Regions from separate parts of the Citricoccus alkalitolerans genome, predicted to be linked through region 2. Evidence: riboswitches for the same ligand, from Rfam matches in the RefSeq annotation. Region 2 holds a riboswitch; each other region holds the start of a gene.

Region 1 (4,402 bases), on a different contig from region 2:
CTTGGCGCGCTCGTGCCACGGGCTCGAGGCCAGACCCGGGTAGATGACGGTCTCGGCGAGGGCGTGCCCATCCAGGTACTCGGCCACCTGGCGGGCGTTCGCCACGTGACGCTCCATACGTAGGGACAACGTCTCGAGCCCCAGGTTGAGGAGGAAGGCGCTGAAGGGGCTGATCGCGCTGCCGTAGTCGCGCAGCAACTGGACCCGCGCCTTGAGCACGAAGGCCAGATTGGCGCCGAGGATGCCGTCCACCCCGAGGTCACGGGCGAAGACGATCCCGTTGTAGCTCTCATCCGGGGTGTTGAAGCCGGGGAAGCGCTCCGGCTGGGCGGCGAAGTCGAAGGTGCCGCCGTCCACGATCACACCGCCCATGGCCGCGGCATGGCCGCCGAGGTACTTGGTGGCGGAGTGGACCACGATGTCCGCCCCGTGCTCGATCGGGCGCAGCAGGTACGGGGTGGCCAGGGTGTTGTCCACGATCAGCGGCACCCCTGCCTCGTGGGCCACGTCGGCGACGGCGCGGATGTCCAGCACGTCCCCGCGGGGGTTGCCGAGGGTCTCGCCGAACAGGGCCTTGGTGTTGTCCTGGATGGCGTTCTTCCACGCAGCCGGGCTGTCCGGGTCCTGCACGAAGGTGGTGCTGATGCCGATCTTGGCCAACGTGTGCTTGAACAGGTTCTGCGTGCCGCCGTACAGCGAGGCCGATACGACGACGTGGTCCCCCGCACCCGCGAGGTTGAGGATGGAGAAGGTGGTGGCGGCCTGACCCGAGGCCAGCAGCAGGGCCCCGACTCCGCCCTCCAGGGCGGCGATCTTGCCCTCCACGGCCTCCTGGGTGGGGTTGCCGATGCGGGAATAGATCGGGCCGAGGTCCTTCAGTGCGAAGCGGTCCGCGGCGACCTCGGCAGAGGGGAAGTCGAACGAGTTCGACTGGATGATCGGCAACACGGTGGCGCCGTAGGGGTTCTCCTCCGGGATCCCGGCATGGACCTGGCGGGTCTCGAAGCCCCACTGGGCCGGATCGGCGGCGGCTTCGGTGTTCGGGGTGCTGTTGGGGGTGTCAGTCATGTGACGGCTCCTGTCAGTTCAGGGCCACCTGCGTGGTGCCGGCGGGCACGGACATCGTCCAGCAACCCGACGCGGCGTGGTGGCCCGCGCTTGCCGGTGCCGGTTGGCACCTGCCTGGTCCTCACCCGGGGCACCCCACCGCGAGCTGGAGGGTTGCCGGCCAGCAAGCCGGGGCTTGATGCTGGCACTCATGACCTTCCTCAAGTCTGCCAGATCGGCTCCGGGGTTTCATCCCCGACCACCCTGGAACGTCGCATTGCGCCTCACAGCGGGGCCCGGGTGGCCACCACCTTGACGGACGCCGGCACCCGGCACCAGGCGGCAGTCAGACCTGTGACTTCGGCCACATTTCAAGTGAGGTTAACCTAACCGGTCCGTGACTGAAGAAAGTGCGACGATATGGGCATGATGCGCCTGGATCACGTCTCGTACGCCGTTGGACCCGAAGAAGGACTCGCCGCCACGGTGGATCGCCTCGCCGAAACGCTCGGCATCGAGCGCGTCAAGGGCGGTGTCCATCCCCGCTTCGGCACGCGCAACGCGATCTTCCCGCTACGCAACCGCCAGTACCTCGAGGTGGTCGAGGTCCTGGACCACCCCTCCTCCGAGAAGGCCCCGTTCGGCCAGGCCGTCCGCGCCCGCTCCGAGATGGGCGGCGGCTGGATGGGCTGGTGTGTCACCGTGGACGACCTCGCGCCGTTCGAGGAGCGCCTGGAGCGCCAGTCCGTGCCCGGCAACCGGAAGTTCCCGGACGGCCGCGAACTCACGTGGCGCCAGATCGGCATCAAGGGCCTCATCGCCGACCCACAGGTCCCATACCTCCTGCGCTGGGATGAGGGCACCGAGGAACTGCACCCCTCGCAGGCCCACACACCTCAGGCTGAGCTGTCCTCCATCACGATCGCCGGCTCCCGCGATCGGGTCCGCGGCTGGTTGGGCCTGGACGATCCGGAGGAGAAGGTCGAGGACCTCAACGTGGTCTTCGAATCACCCTCCGGCACCCCCGGAATCCTCGAGGTCACCTTCGAGACCCCCAAGGGCACCATCACCCTGTAGTTCTGTCACGTTCAGTTGAGTTGGGGTGGGAGTCTTCGTCGAACACCCACCCCAAGTCGACTGAGAGTCGGGATCAGGTGCCGGAGCCGAGCCTCAGGTGCCGAACAGGCCCGCCGCCGCCAGCAACGGGTAGGCCATGAATCCCGCGGCATCCAGGAGGAAGTGCGCGATCACCAGCGGCATCACCCGCCGGTACCTCAGGTAGACCGCGCCGAACACCAGCCCCATGAGCAGATTGCCGATTCCCGGGCCCACCCCCTGGTAGAGGTGATAGGCCCCTCGTAGGACGGCGCAGGCCACCAGCACGGTGACGGGATGCAAGGGCACGACGGCGCCGCTCCCCCACACTCGTAGCCCGCCCTCACTGCCGGGCCGGCTCGGATCAAGCCCCGCTCGCAGCTGCTGCACGTAGCCGAGGCGGTCGAAGAGCCACGCCACGACGATGACCTCCTCCAGCAACCCGTGCCGCAGGGCGGAGAACAGCAGCACCGGGGTGCTCCACCAGTACTCGTTCAGCGCGCTGCCGACGATGGCCGTGGTGACGCCGGTGGCCCGTCCGGCCGCGTAGACCGCCAAAGTTCCGAGGCCGATCGCCAGGAACAGCCCGACGCCGAGGCCCACATCCCGGCCCGGGCGGCGGAAGTCCAGGCCGAAGGTGCGGAGCGGGTTGCGTCCCCGGATCCATACCAGGTGCAGTACCAGCAGCACCGGGACCAGTGCGAAACCGATATCCAGCAGCTGGTACGTCAGGTCGAAGTACTGCCGATCGTCCAGCGCCGGGTTCAGCGTGGTGGTCTGCCCGGACAGAGGCGCCTGCGTCCATTTGTCGATGAGTTTGACGATCGCGTAGACCGCCGACTTCCCGAGGGACAGGGCCAGCACTATGGCGATCTCCCAGCGGACCATCCGGGCGGAGGGCACCGCCAGGGAGTCGAACCCCTCTGCCGACGCCGGCCGGGTCGACGGATTCGGGACGTTCGGAGACGACGAAGCGGGGGAGGTCACGGCCCCAGTGTAGGAGTGCCCGGCTCCCCTGGCCTTCTGATCCTCTCGTCCTACCCAGGTCTGAGCCGGCCGCCGCGCTACCGTGGATTCATGGCCTCCGCACCGACTCCCGACGACGTCGCCGCCGCCTGCACCGCGACCGCCAGGCCCTTGGCCTCCGCCCTCGCCACTGATGACGGACTCGCTCGCCGGCTCGCCGAGGCGGACTGGCCTGCCGGCGTTGTCGACGAGGGCGGTCAGTTCCACCGAGTGCTCGTGCTGCCCGGTGTGGGCGCCGTGCGGATCCCCCGCACCCCCGAGGCCGCGGCGCACCTCAGCGACCATATGGCCACCCTGAAGATCCTCGGCACGACGGCGGCGCTCCCCTTCGCCGTGCCCGTGCCGCTGACCGAGGTGGTCGGAGAAGCAGACGGGCTGCCGGCTGGGATGGCCGCCGTGGTGCAGGAGTATCTCCCGGGCGAGGCGCATCCATCACACACCGGCGAGGTGCGGTGGCAGCGTGCACCCGTCGGAAACCGCGAAGGTGACGGAACCGACGGAGACGGCGGTGATCGCTGGGCCCTGACCGGGATCCTGGACTGGGACCTGGCCGCCGTGTGGGATCCGGCCCTGAACCCTGCCTACCTGGCGCTGTGGCACGGCGAGGACAAGCTGGAGGCGATCGCCCGGGACGCCGATGAGGCGCTGCGGGGACGGGTGTGGCTGGGATGGATGGCCTTGGAGACGATCTACGATGCCTCCCTGCGTGAGGGCTCGACGAGCGACACCCCGCCGGCGAACTGGCCCAAGTTGTTGCGCAAGGTGCTTCCCCGCGTTGAGCGAGCCACCGAGGCTCTGTGCCGGTGGCAGGCCGAGCACGCGCCGGCAACCAGCCCGCGCAGTCGGCGGATCGGCATCAGCCCGGGGTAGGCCGGCACGCCGACTACACGAGGTCCCGCGGGATGCGGCGGTGCCAGCTCTGCGAGTAGACGCGGGGGTCGCCGCGCTGGGGGTCCAGTTCATAGGCATCGAGTTCGGCGTCGATGATGAACTCGGTGGGTGTGGAGGTCAGCACCGTGCTGGTGGTGACCTCGGCGCCCCAGTCCTGACGCTCGACCCGGCGCACAGTCCGGGTCTCGCCGCGCACAGAGTTCACGTCGTTCCAGCGGAAGCTGTACCACTCCTCGGTTCCGCGCCGGATGTGGCTCCCGGTGTCCTCGATACGGAAGGCCCCCTGGTCATTGGCGATCTCCAGGGAGGAGACGTTCGTCGCCAGGTCGCGGGTGACCCGCCA
Region 2 (4,402 bases):
CCAAGCTCTCTTCTCCGGCCATGGCCGGTTCATAGTGCACTGTCAGCGGCCTCGTGATTTCGGCCTCTTCACCGGCGGCCACAGCCGGCCTGTTGGATTGCTGAATCACCACGAGACCCAGGACCAGGGCAGCGACGGTAGCGATGGCCGCCAGCGACCAGGGCAGCACGGTGAATGACTTTCGCAGGGTGAAGCCGTGATCGTGTCCAGCCGTCACCTTCTTCCCGGTGGTCGCCGGAGTCTTCTTCTCGGAGTTCATATGAGGTCCTTCAACAGGGTGCGGGGCCACTCAGGGCCGGGTCAGTGAACGGGCGATCCGGTCGCCGACGAACTGGACGAGCTGGACGGTGATGATGAGCAGGACGATCGTGCCGAGCATGACGGTCATGTCGAAGCGCTGGTAACCGTAGGTCACGGCCAGGAAGCCGATACCGCCCGCGCCGATGGTCCCGGCGATGGCCGAGTATTCGATCATCGAGATAGTGTTCAGGGTGATGGCGGAGGCCAGACCGGGCAGGGCCTCGCGCAGTTGCGTCTGACGGATGATCTGTGCTGGGGATGACCCCGTCACGAGACCGACGGCCATGTTCTCCCGCGGCAGGTCGTTCAGGGTGTTCTGGACCAACCGGGCGAAGAACGGGATGCCGGCGATCGTCATGGGCACGACGGCCGCGGCGATGCCCAGGGTGGTGCCGGTAATCCACCGGGTCAGCGGGATGATGGCCGCCATCAGCACGAGGAACGGCAGAGACCGACCCATGTTGACCGCCCAGCTGAGCAGCCCGTAGGCCCGGTCCTGGGGGAATAGCCCGCGCGGGCTCGTGTTGTACAGCAGCACGCCGGTGGCACCCCCGATCAGGACGACTAGCATCATGACGATGCCGACCATGGCCCAGGTCTCCCCGTAGGCCGGCAGCAACAGGGCAGGCAGCTCGGACAGCGGGGTATCGGAGAGCAGGGGCTGGGAGGTATCCGCGGTCGCACTCATGCCGTCGCCCCCGCCGTCGCGCCGGCCGGGATCGGAGTGGCGCCCGACGGCGGCGGTCCGGTGGGGTCTGGACTGGCAGCCGAGATGGCGGTCCCGGTGGGACCGGACCGGTCGACGTCGCTCCTCAGTCGGGCACTGAGCCCGAGCCCGTTCAGGGCGCCGATGGCGCGCTGGGCCTGCTCGCCGCGGACCCCGACGACGGCGCGGCCCAGTGCGGTCGCGCCGCGCGCCTCGATGGTTCCACCGAGCAGGGCCAGGCGGATCTGGTGATCAACCGCCACTCGGGTGAACCATTCGGGGTCCACGTCCCCGTCCTGATAGGCGAGGTCCAGGAAGGTATCGAAGCCAGCCGGAAGCGGCAACGCGGCGATCGGCAATAGTTGCCCGCCGACGGTGGAGTCCTGGTCCGCGACGAGGGACGGCAGAGAGCCATACTCCGCGAGCCGGCCGTGGGACAGGGAGGCCACCTGGTCGGCGACGTTCCGGACCACGTCCATTTCATGGGTGATGAGGATGATGGACAAGCCTAGGTCGGTGCGCAGGTCGGCCAGCAGGGACAGGATCTGTGCCGTGGTGTCCGGGTCCAGGCCGGAGGTGGACTCGTCCGAGAGCAGGATCCGCGGCCGCAGGGCCAAGGCCCGGGCGATGCCTACTCGTTGCTTCTGGCCGCCGGAGAGCTGACCGGGGTAGGAGTCGGCCTTGTGCAGCAATCCGACGCGGTCAAGCATCTCGGCCACACGGTCCTGCATCTCGTGGTGGACCACCCCGAGGTTGCGCAGCGGGAGGGCGACGTTCTCGGCCACGGTGATGCGGCGCAGCAGGGCGGAGTGCTGGAAGATTGTGCCGATGGCACGGCGGGCGGAGCGCAGCTGGCGGCCCCGGAGCCGGGACAGGTCGCTGCCATCCACCAGAATCTCGCCCTGGGTGGGCTTTTCCAACAGGGAGATGCAGTGCGAGAGGGTCGTCTTGCCAGCCCCGGAGGGCCCGACCACGGCGGTGATGGAGCCTTCCGGCACGGTCAGGTCGATGCCTTTGAGCACCTCGACGGACCCCCCACGTCCGGTGTAGGCCTGGTGCAGATCGCGGATCTCGATCACAGCGCGCCCCCGTCCCGGGTACCGGCCGATGCCAGCCGGAAGCCGGCGCCTCGGTGGTTCTCCGCCAGCCGATCCCCGCGGCCGAACAGCTTGTGTCGCAGGGTGCCGGACTCGTACTCGGAAGGATAGGCACCGCGGGCCTGGAGCTCGGGGACCACGTGCTCCACGACGTCCTCGAAGCTTCCCGGGGAGACCGCGTAGGCGAGATTGAAGCCGTCAACGTCCGTCTCCGCGGCCCAATCCTGCAGCTGGTCAGCGACCTGCGCACCGGAGCCAATGAACACCGGCCCGAAGCCCCCGATGCCGACCCATTCGGCAAGTCGCCGGATGCTCCAGGGCTCCCCGTCCGCGGAGGCGTGGCCACCGCCCGAGCGGAAGGTCTCCACGGCAGACTGCACTGCGTTGGTCTGCACGTCCTGACCGATCACATCGTCCAGGTCGTACTGCGAGAAGTCGATGCCCATCCAACCGGACAACAGCGCGAGGGCACCACGATGGTCCACGTAACGGAGGTAGTCGGCGTGCTTGGCACGGGCCGCCACCTCGTCCGGACCGGTGATGACGGTGGCAAGGTTGAAGATCCTGATGTCCTTCGCGTCACGGCCGGCCTCCACGGCAGCAGCACGGATCCTGCTCACGGCCTGGGCCAGCTTGTCCCGGCTGGGGGCGGAGACGAAGGCGCATTCGGCGTTTTGCCCGGCGAAGGCCAGGCCGCGCGGCGATGTGCCGGCTTGGTAGACCACCGGGGTGCGCTGGGGGCTTGGCTCGGTCAGAGCGATGCCCGGCACCGAGAAGTAGGTTCCCTGGTGGCCGATCTCGTGCACCTTGGCCGGGTCCGTGTAGACGCAACCGTCCCGGTCCCGGACCACGGCGTCCTCGTCCCAGGAACCCTCCAGCAGCTTGTAGACAACCTCGAGGTATTCGTCTGCGTGGTCGTAGCGCTCGTCATGGGCCAGCTGGTCCTGGCTGCCCATGTTGCGAGCAGCCGAAGGCAGGTAGCCGGTGACGACGTTCCAACCGACCCGCCCGCCCGTGAGATGGTCCAAAGTGGCCAGCCGGCGCGCGAAGGGATAGGGATGCTCGTAGGCAGTTCCTGCGGTAATGCCGAAACCGAGGTGTTCGGTCACCGCGGCCATGGCGCTGACGAGCAGCATGGGGTCGTTGACCGGCACCTGGGTACCGGCGGTGAGAGTGGCCTCGTTAGAGCCGCCGTACACGTCATAGGTGCCAAGCACGTCGGCGATGAACAGTCCGTCGAAGCGACCTCGTTCGGCGACCTGGGCCAGATGCGTCCAGTAGCCGATCGAGTTGTAGTCACTGGAGCGGTCCTCCGGGTGGCGCCACAGCCCCGGGGACTGGTGGCCCACGCAGTTCATGTCAAAGGCATTGAGCCGGATGCGGCGCGGGACACGTTCAAGCATCAGAATGCACGTCCTTCCATCGGTCCTGGCGGTAGCACCCGCTTCGACAGGGGGTTGCTGCGGCGTCGTCGAGCCAGATCTCTCGGCCGCTCTGGATGGGTCTCTCACAGGCGACCAGATGGCTTGGGATACGAACTAATCCAGCGTCATATATCGACCTGTCGTGCCGTTGGCTGGCCGCGGGCCCGGATTCGACGGCAAAAGTCCCTGAATGTGACGTCACATGACGCGGCGTGTAGGTGCGCGAGGGGGAATGACTGGCCCGGAAAACATGCCGTTGCCCGGTTCACTGCCCCCTGTGGGACCGGGTGTACAGCATCTTCAGCGGTTGACACGGATACCCCGTGCTCTGCTTCACTAGATGAATCAACCATCCAGAGCGGCCGAGAGATCTGGCTCAGTGACGCCGCAGCAACCTCCCGTATGACCCGGGAAGGTGCTCATGCCAGAACCGATGGAGCGTGATTCACCGTGACTGCCCTTGCCGAGTCCCTGCCCGGTTCCAGCGTCCTCACCGCGCCGCCGGCCCCGACCACCAGCCTTGCGGTGGAGTTCCGCGACGTCGGCCGGTCCTTTCCCGCCATCGACGGCGCACGCACCGTGTTGCGGGACATCAACCTCACCGTGCAGCCAGGCGAGGTCCTGGCCATCCTCGGGGCCTCCGGCTGCGGCAAGTCGACGCTGCTGCGTGCCGTGGGCGGCCTGGACAGCGGCAGCACCGGGCAGATCCTCGTCGGTGGGTCCGCCGTCCGCCCCTATGACCCCCGCACCGCAGTCGGGTTCCAGGAACCGCGCCTCATGCCCTGGCGCACCCTCCACCAGAACGTGTCCTTGGGGCTGCCGCCCGGCATCGGACGGGCCGAGGGCCGCGAGAACGTCGACCACTTGCTGGATCT
Region 3 (4,402 bases), 790 kb from region 2:
GCTCAGGGCAGAGGCCCCGCCCACCTCGAACAGGTGGGTGGCCGCGGCCAGGACGTTCTTCGCGATGACCTGCTGGGCCTGGTAGACACGGATGTAAAGGGCATTGGTGTCCTCCTCCGGCAGGACCTCTCCGGCGGCCTCCCGTCCGAGCACGCCGCCCAGCGCGGAGACCACGGAGTCGAAGGCGGCCCGTGCGGCGAACGCGGCGGAGGAGAGCTCGCCCACCACTTGGAGCACCTGGGAATCGTCCCGCGGCAGCTCCGCGGTCCCGTGGCTGAAGGAACGACGCCGGCCGCGGACGTACTCGCTGACGTCCCGCACGATGGCCTCGGCGATGCCGGTCAGCGCCGCGAGGTGCAGGAACTGCCAGCTGGCCTGGCCGGTGGCGACACGGGTGCCGTCATCCAGACCACCGGTGTAGACCTCCTCGGCCTCGACCGGCGTGCCGTGGAACACCGTGGTGCCGGAGGCGGTGAGCTGCTGGCCGAAGCCATCCCAGTCGTCCAGCCTCGAGATCCCGGGTGCGTCCACGGGCACCGTGGCGGCGATCTCCTCACCGTGGGCATCCACCGCTGCCACGATGATCCAATCCGCGTAGAGGGTCCCGGTCGAGTAGTACTTGGTGCCGTTGAGCCTCCAGGTGCTCTCGGCGTCCTGGGCCAACGTGGTGGTGCCCTCCCCCACCGCGTTGTTGATCTCCGTGATGGCGTTGCCGACCACCGCCCCGGCTCCGAGGCGGCGCAGCCACCGGTCCCGGAACGCCGGGTCCGGGTGTCCCAGCACGTTCTCCTGGTTGATCAGGTGTGCGCGCAGTGCCTGGACGAGGTTCGAGTCCGCCGCCGCCAGCTCCACGATCAGCTGGGCCTGCTCCTCGAAGGAGAGTCCGGCGCCGCCGTACTCCACCGGCACCCGCAGGGAGGTGAACCCTGCCGCGGCCAGTCGCCGGACGGCGTCGCGGTCGATGATGTGCTCGGCCTCCCGCTGCGCGGCGCTGTCCGCGATGGCGGCGAACTCCGGGGCCAGCCGCTCGCGGAGGGCCCGGTAGGACCGGCCGGACGGTTCGCCTCCGGTGGACGCGCTGGTGGCGGCGGTGGTGCGCTCGGTGGTGGTGGTCATCATGCTCCCTCGGTGGTGGATGTGGCAGCGGCCTCAGGGGCAGCGGAATTGCGGGCCGTGGAGTGGAACGGCGGGATGGCGCCGTTGACCCGGTAGTCGCCCACGGCTTGGGTGCGGTAGACCAGCGGGGTGTGGCTGGCGACCGTCCGGGCGTTGAGCCAGTGCTGGTGCAGCTGCCGGCTGGCATCCGTGGCAGAGGCCCCGCCGGACTCGAAGATCTGGTTGGTGGCCTCCAGGATCAGATCGGACACCACGAGTGACGCCTCTGACAACGCGATGTTGGCCCGGGCGTGGGCCTGGACCACCACCGGGTCCTCCAGGTCGCTGTGCCCCCGGACCTGGAGGTAAGACTCCTCCACCACGGCCGCGGTGCCGCGCACGATGTGCCGGGCCGAGCTCACCTTGGAGGAGACGGCACCGATGACCTGGTGCACCAGCGGGTCCTCCGCCGGCGTCTCCGCCGTGGCGTGGTCATAGGTACGACGCCGGCCCCGGACGAACGTGGTGATCTCGGCCAGCGCGGTGGCCCCGATCCCGGCCTGCGTGGCCGCCAGCACGATCCACAGGACGGTGTAGGCCAGCACGCCCGTGGGGACGTTGAACTCCTGGGTCCGCTGGGCCCGCACGGGGACGTGGTCCAGGGTGGTGGTGCCGGAGGCGGTGAGCCGCTGGCCGAAGCCGTTCCAGTCGTCGATGCGCTGCACCCCGGGATCGCGGGCGTCGATGATCGCGAAGACCGGGCCGTCCTCCTCGAGCCCTGGCGGGACCGCGGAGACCAGCAGGTAGTCGGCGAAGATCGCCCCGGTGGAGTAGAACTTGTCACCCGTCAGGCGGGCCACCTCCGTGGTGCCGGTGGCGGCGGCCGCCTGCACGGTGTCCGAGTCCGCATCGATCCAGTGCACGGGGCGCCGGCCCGCAGACGGGGGCAACTCCACCAGGGCATTGCCGAAGATCTTCCCCGAGGCGACCTCGGCCAACCACCACTCGGAGACCGCGCCCTGGGACTCGTTCTCGTGCTGCTCGGTGAACATGAAATGCCCGTGCAGCGCCTGGGGCAGGTTGGAATCGGCGGCGGCGAGATCCACCAGCAGGTCGGCCAGTTGCGGCAGGCTCGCGCCGATGCCCCCGTGGTCGCGGCCGAGCCGCACTCGGGTGAACCCCGCGCCGCGGAGGTGCTCTATGGCCGCGAACGCCAACTCGTGGTCCTGCTCTCGCTGTGCCGAGCCCGCAGCGATGGCCGCGAAGACGGGGGCGAAGTGCTCGGTGAGCTGGGCGTCCGTCGGTCCGGAGGGGCCGATGTCCGCCCGCAGCTCCTCGAAGGTGGGCAGTCCGGTCGGCACGGTGCGGTGTTCGAGGTGGGTGGTGTCCGTCATGGGTGTCCCCGTCGTCCATGGCACACCGGAATGGCGTTGGCCCGGAACACGGCGTCGACATAGCCTGGCGGCCGGGACACGTCTTCACGGTGGTGCCGTACTTGCCCCGCGGTGGTCCCCGGAGGCCGAATCATCACCTGGAGCACCCCACTACGGAGAGAGGGTTGCCGTCCGGCCAGCCAGGGCTTAGCACCGGATCTCGTGATTCTGATGTCGACCCTAGGCAGTCAGCACGTGGCCGCCAAGCCTCGGGTCATGTTCAGCGGCCTGGCGTCATCTGGGCCCGTTTCCGTGCCGATGTGCCGCCCCGACCGTCCTGGGCCGCCCCAGATGACGGTCTGTGACGGCCGGTGACGGAAGGGGCGGCCCGGTCACCAGCGGTAGTCCAGGAACTTGCCATCCAAGGTGATGACCACGCGGTCGCCGTCCACATCGGCACGGCGGGCAACGTCTGCCTTGAAGTTGATGGCGCTCATGATGCCGTCCCCGAACTCCTCGTGGATCAGGGCCTTCAGCGCCGGCCCGTAGACCGACATGGCCTCCATCAGTCGATAGATCGTGGGGTCGTTCATCACGGCCGGGTCGCTGCCCCGGTTCGGCTGTTGCTGCAGGCTCTCAGCCACGTCGTCGCCCAGACCGAGCATCTCGACCACGACGCCGGCCTGGGCCGCGGTCATCGGGTGCTGTCCCAGCAGCGCGGCCGTGGTCCACACCGGTGCGGCTCCGATGGCGGCCGCGAGGCCGGCCCAGGTGAGACCGGCACGGATGCGTGCGGCATTGACGAGGTCGGCAGCGTGCGCCTTATGCATGATGGGGTCCATGGTCAGCGGCTCACGGCGTGGTCGGGCAGGGCCGGCAGCTTCGGCTGACGCTTGGCCGCCGTACGGTAGTGGGTGGCGTAGAGCGTCAGGCCCACGAAGGAGAGGCCACCCACGAGGTTGCCGAGCACGGTCGGGATCTCGTTCCAGACGAGGTAGTCCATGATGGAGAACTCACCGCCCAGCATGAGGCCCGCCGGGAAGAGGAACATGTTGACGATGGAGTGCTCGAATCCCATGTAGAAGAAGAGCATGACCGGCATCCACATGATCAGGGCCTTGCCCACGACGTCCTTGGCCAGGAAGGCCGCGACCACACCGGTCGAGACCATCCAGTTGCAGAGCACGCCGCGGATGAAGAGCGTCAGCATGCCACCCGCGCCGTATTCGGCATAGCCGACGGTTCTCCCCTCGCCGATGGAGCCGATCTGCTGGGCCACCTCGTTCGGCGGGGTGTGGAAGCCGTAGGTCATGGTTACCACCATCATGACGGCCACCAGGAAGGCTCCGGCGAAGTTGCCGACGAAGACCAGGCCCCAGTTCCGCAACAGGCCTCCGATGGTCACGCCGGGCCTCTTGTCGATCCAGGCCAGCGGGACGAGGGTGAAGACACCCGTGAGCAGGTCGAAGCCGAGCAGGTAGATGAGGATGAAGCCGACCGGGAACAGCAACGCACCCACGAGGGCGTTGCCGGTCTGCACGGTGACGGTGATGGCGAATGCGGCGGCGAGGGCCAGGATGGCGCCGGCCATGAACGAGCGGATCAGGGTGTCTCGAGTGGACATGAAGACCTTGGACTCACCGGCGTCGACCATGTGTTTCACGAAGTCTGACGGGCTGACATAGGACATGGGACATCACTCCAAGGGCGAGGGGGCGGGCATACCCCCAACCTAGGAAGCGTGCGTTTCTGCGGTGTTTCCGCCCGCGCACCTGCCCACGAAATCTCCCTCACTGTCCCGGCGCGATGCAGTGAGATACCCTCCGGTCAATCCCGTCAGGGCAGCTCCCTGACCAGCTTCGATGCCGCGGGGAGGGCCAGCGCCAAGTCGCGGACGCGCTGGAAGTGGAGGTCGCCGTCGTCGTACGTCTGCG

What was found. Region 2 has a riboswitch for S-adenosylmethionine ahead of ABD134_RS10070 (LLM class flavin-dependent oxidoreductase). Riboswitches for the same ligand answer to the same signal wherever they lie in the genome.
Region 1: linked by a shared signal. The riboswitch ahead of ABD134_RS01420 (O-acetylhomoserine aminocarboxypropyltransferase/cysteine synthase family protein) and the one ahead of ABD134_RS10070 (LLM class flavin-dependent oxidoreductase) in region 2 are both predicted to bind S-adenosylmethionine.
Region 3: linked by a shared signal. The riboswitch ahead of ABD134_RS06480 (acyl-CoA dehydrogenase family protein) and the one ahead of ABD134_RS10070 (LLM class flavin-dependent oxidoreductase) in region 2 are both predicted to bind S-adenosylmethionine.

What each region holds. Positions count from the first base shown of each region.
Region 1 is NZ_BAAALH010000001.1:324,465-328,866, reverse strand. It holds gene ABD134_RS01420 (O-acetylhomoserine aminocarboxypropyltransferase/cysteine synthase family protein) at 1-1,068, opposite strand, end outside; SAM riboswitch class IV at 1,150-1,264, opposite strand; gene ABD134_RS01415 (VOC family protein) at 1,468-2,124, shown strand; gene ABD134_RS01410 (CPBP family intramembrane glutamic endopeptidase) at 2,218-3,129, opposite strand; gene ABD134_RS01405 (hypothetical protein) at 3,220-4,038, shown strand; gene ABD134_RS01400 (CocE/NonD family hydrolase) at 4,052-4,402, opposite strand, start outside.
Region 2 is NZ_BAAALH010000002.1:914,712-919,113, reverse strand. It holds gene ABD134_RS10085 (MetQ/NlpA family ABC transporter substrate-binding protein) at 1-259, opposite strand, end outside; gene ABD134_RS10080 (methionine ABC transporter permease) at 290-988, opposite strand; gene ABD134_RS10075 (methionine ABC transporter ATP-binding protein) at 985-2,085, opposite strand; gene ABD134_RS10070 (LLM class flavin-dependent oxidoreductase) at 2,082-3,506, opposite strand; SAM riboswitch class I at 3,520-3,608, opposite strand; SAM riboswitch class I at 3,874-3,967, shown strand; gene ABD134_RS10065 (ABC transporter ATP-binding protein) at 3,978-4,402, shown strand, end outside.
Region 3 is NZ_BAAALH010000002.1:121,630-126,031, forward strand. It holds gene ABD134_RS06475 (acyl-CoA dehydrogenase family protein) at 1-1,119, opposite strand, end outside; gene ABD134_RS06480 (acyl-CoA dehydrogenase family protein) at 1,116-2,489, opposite strand; SAM riboswitch class IV at 2,582-2,696, opposite strand; gene cynS (cyanase) at 2,861-3,298, opposite strand; gene ABD134_RS06490 (formate/nitrite transporter family protein) at 3,313-4,158, opposite strand.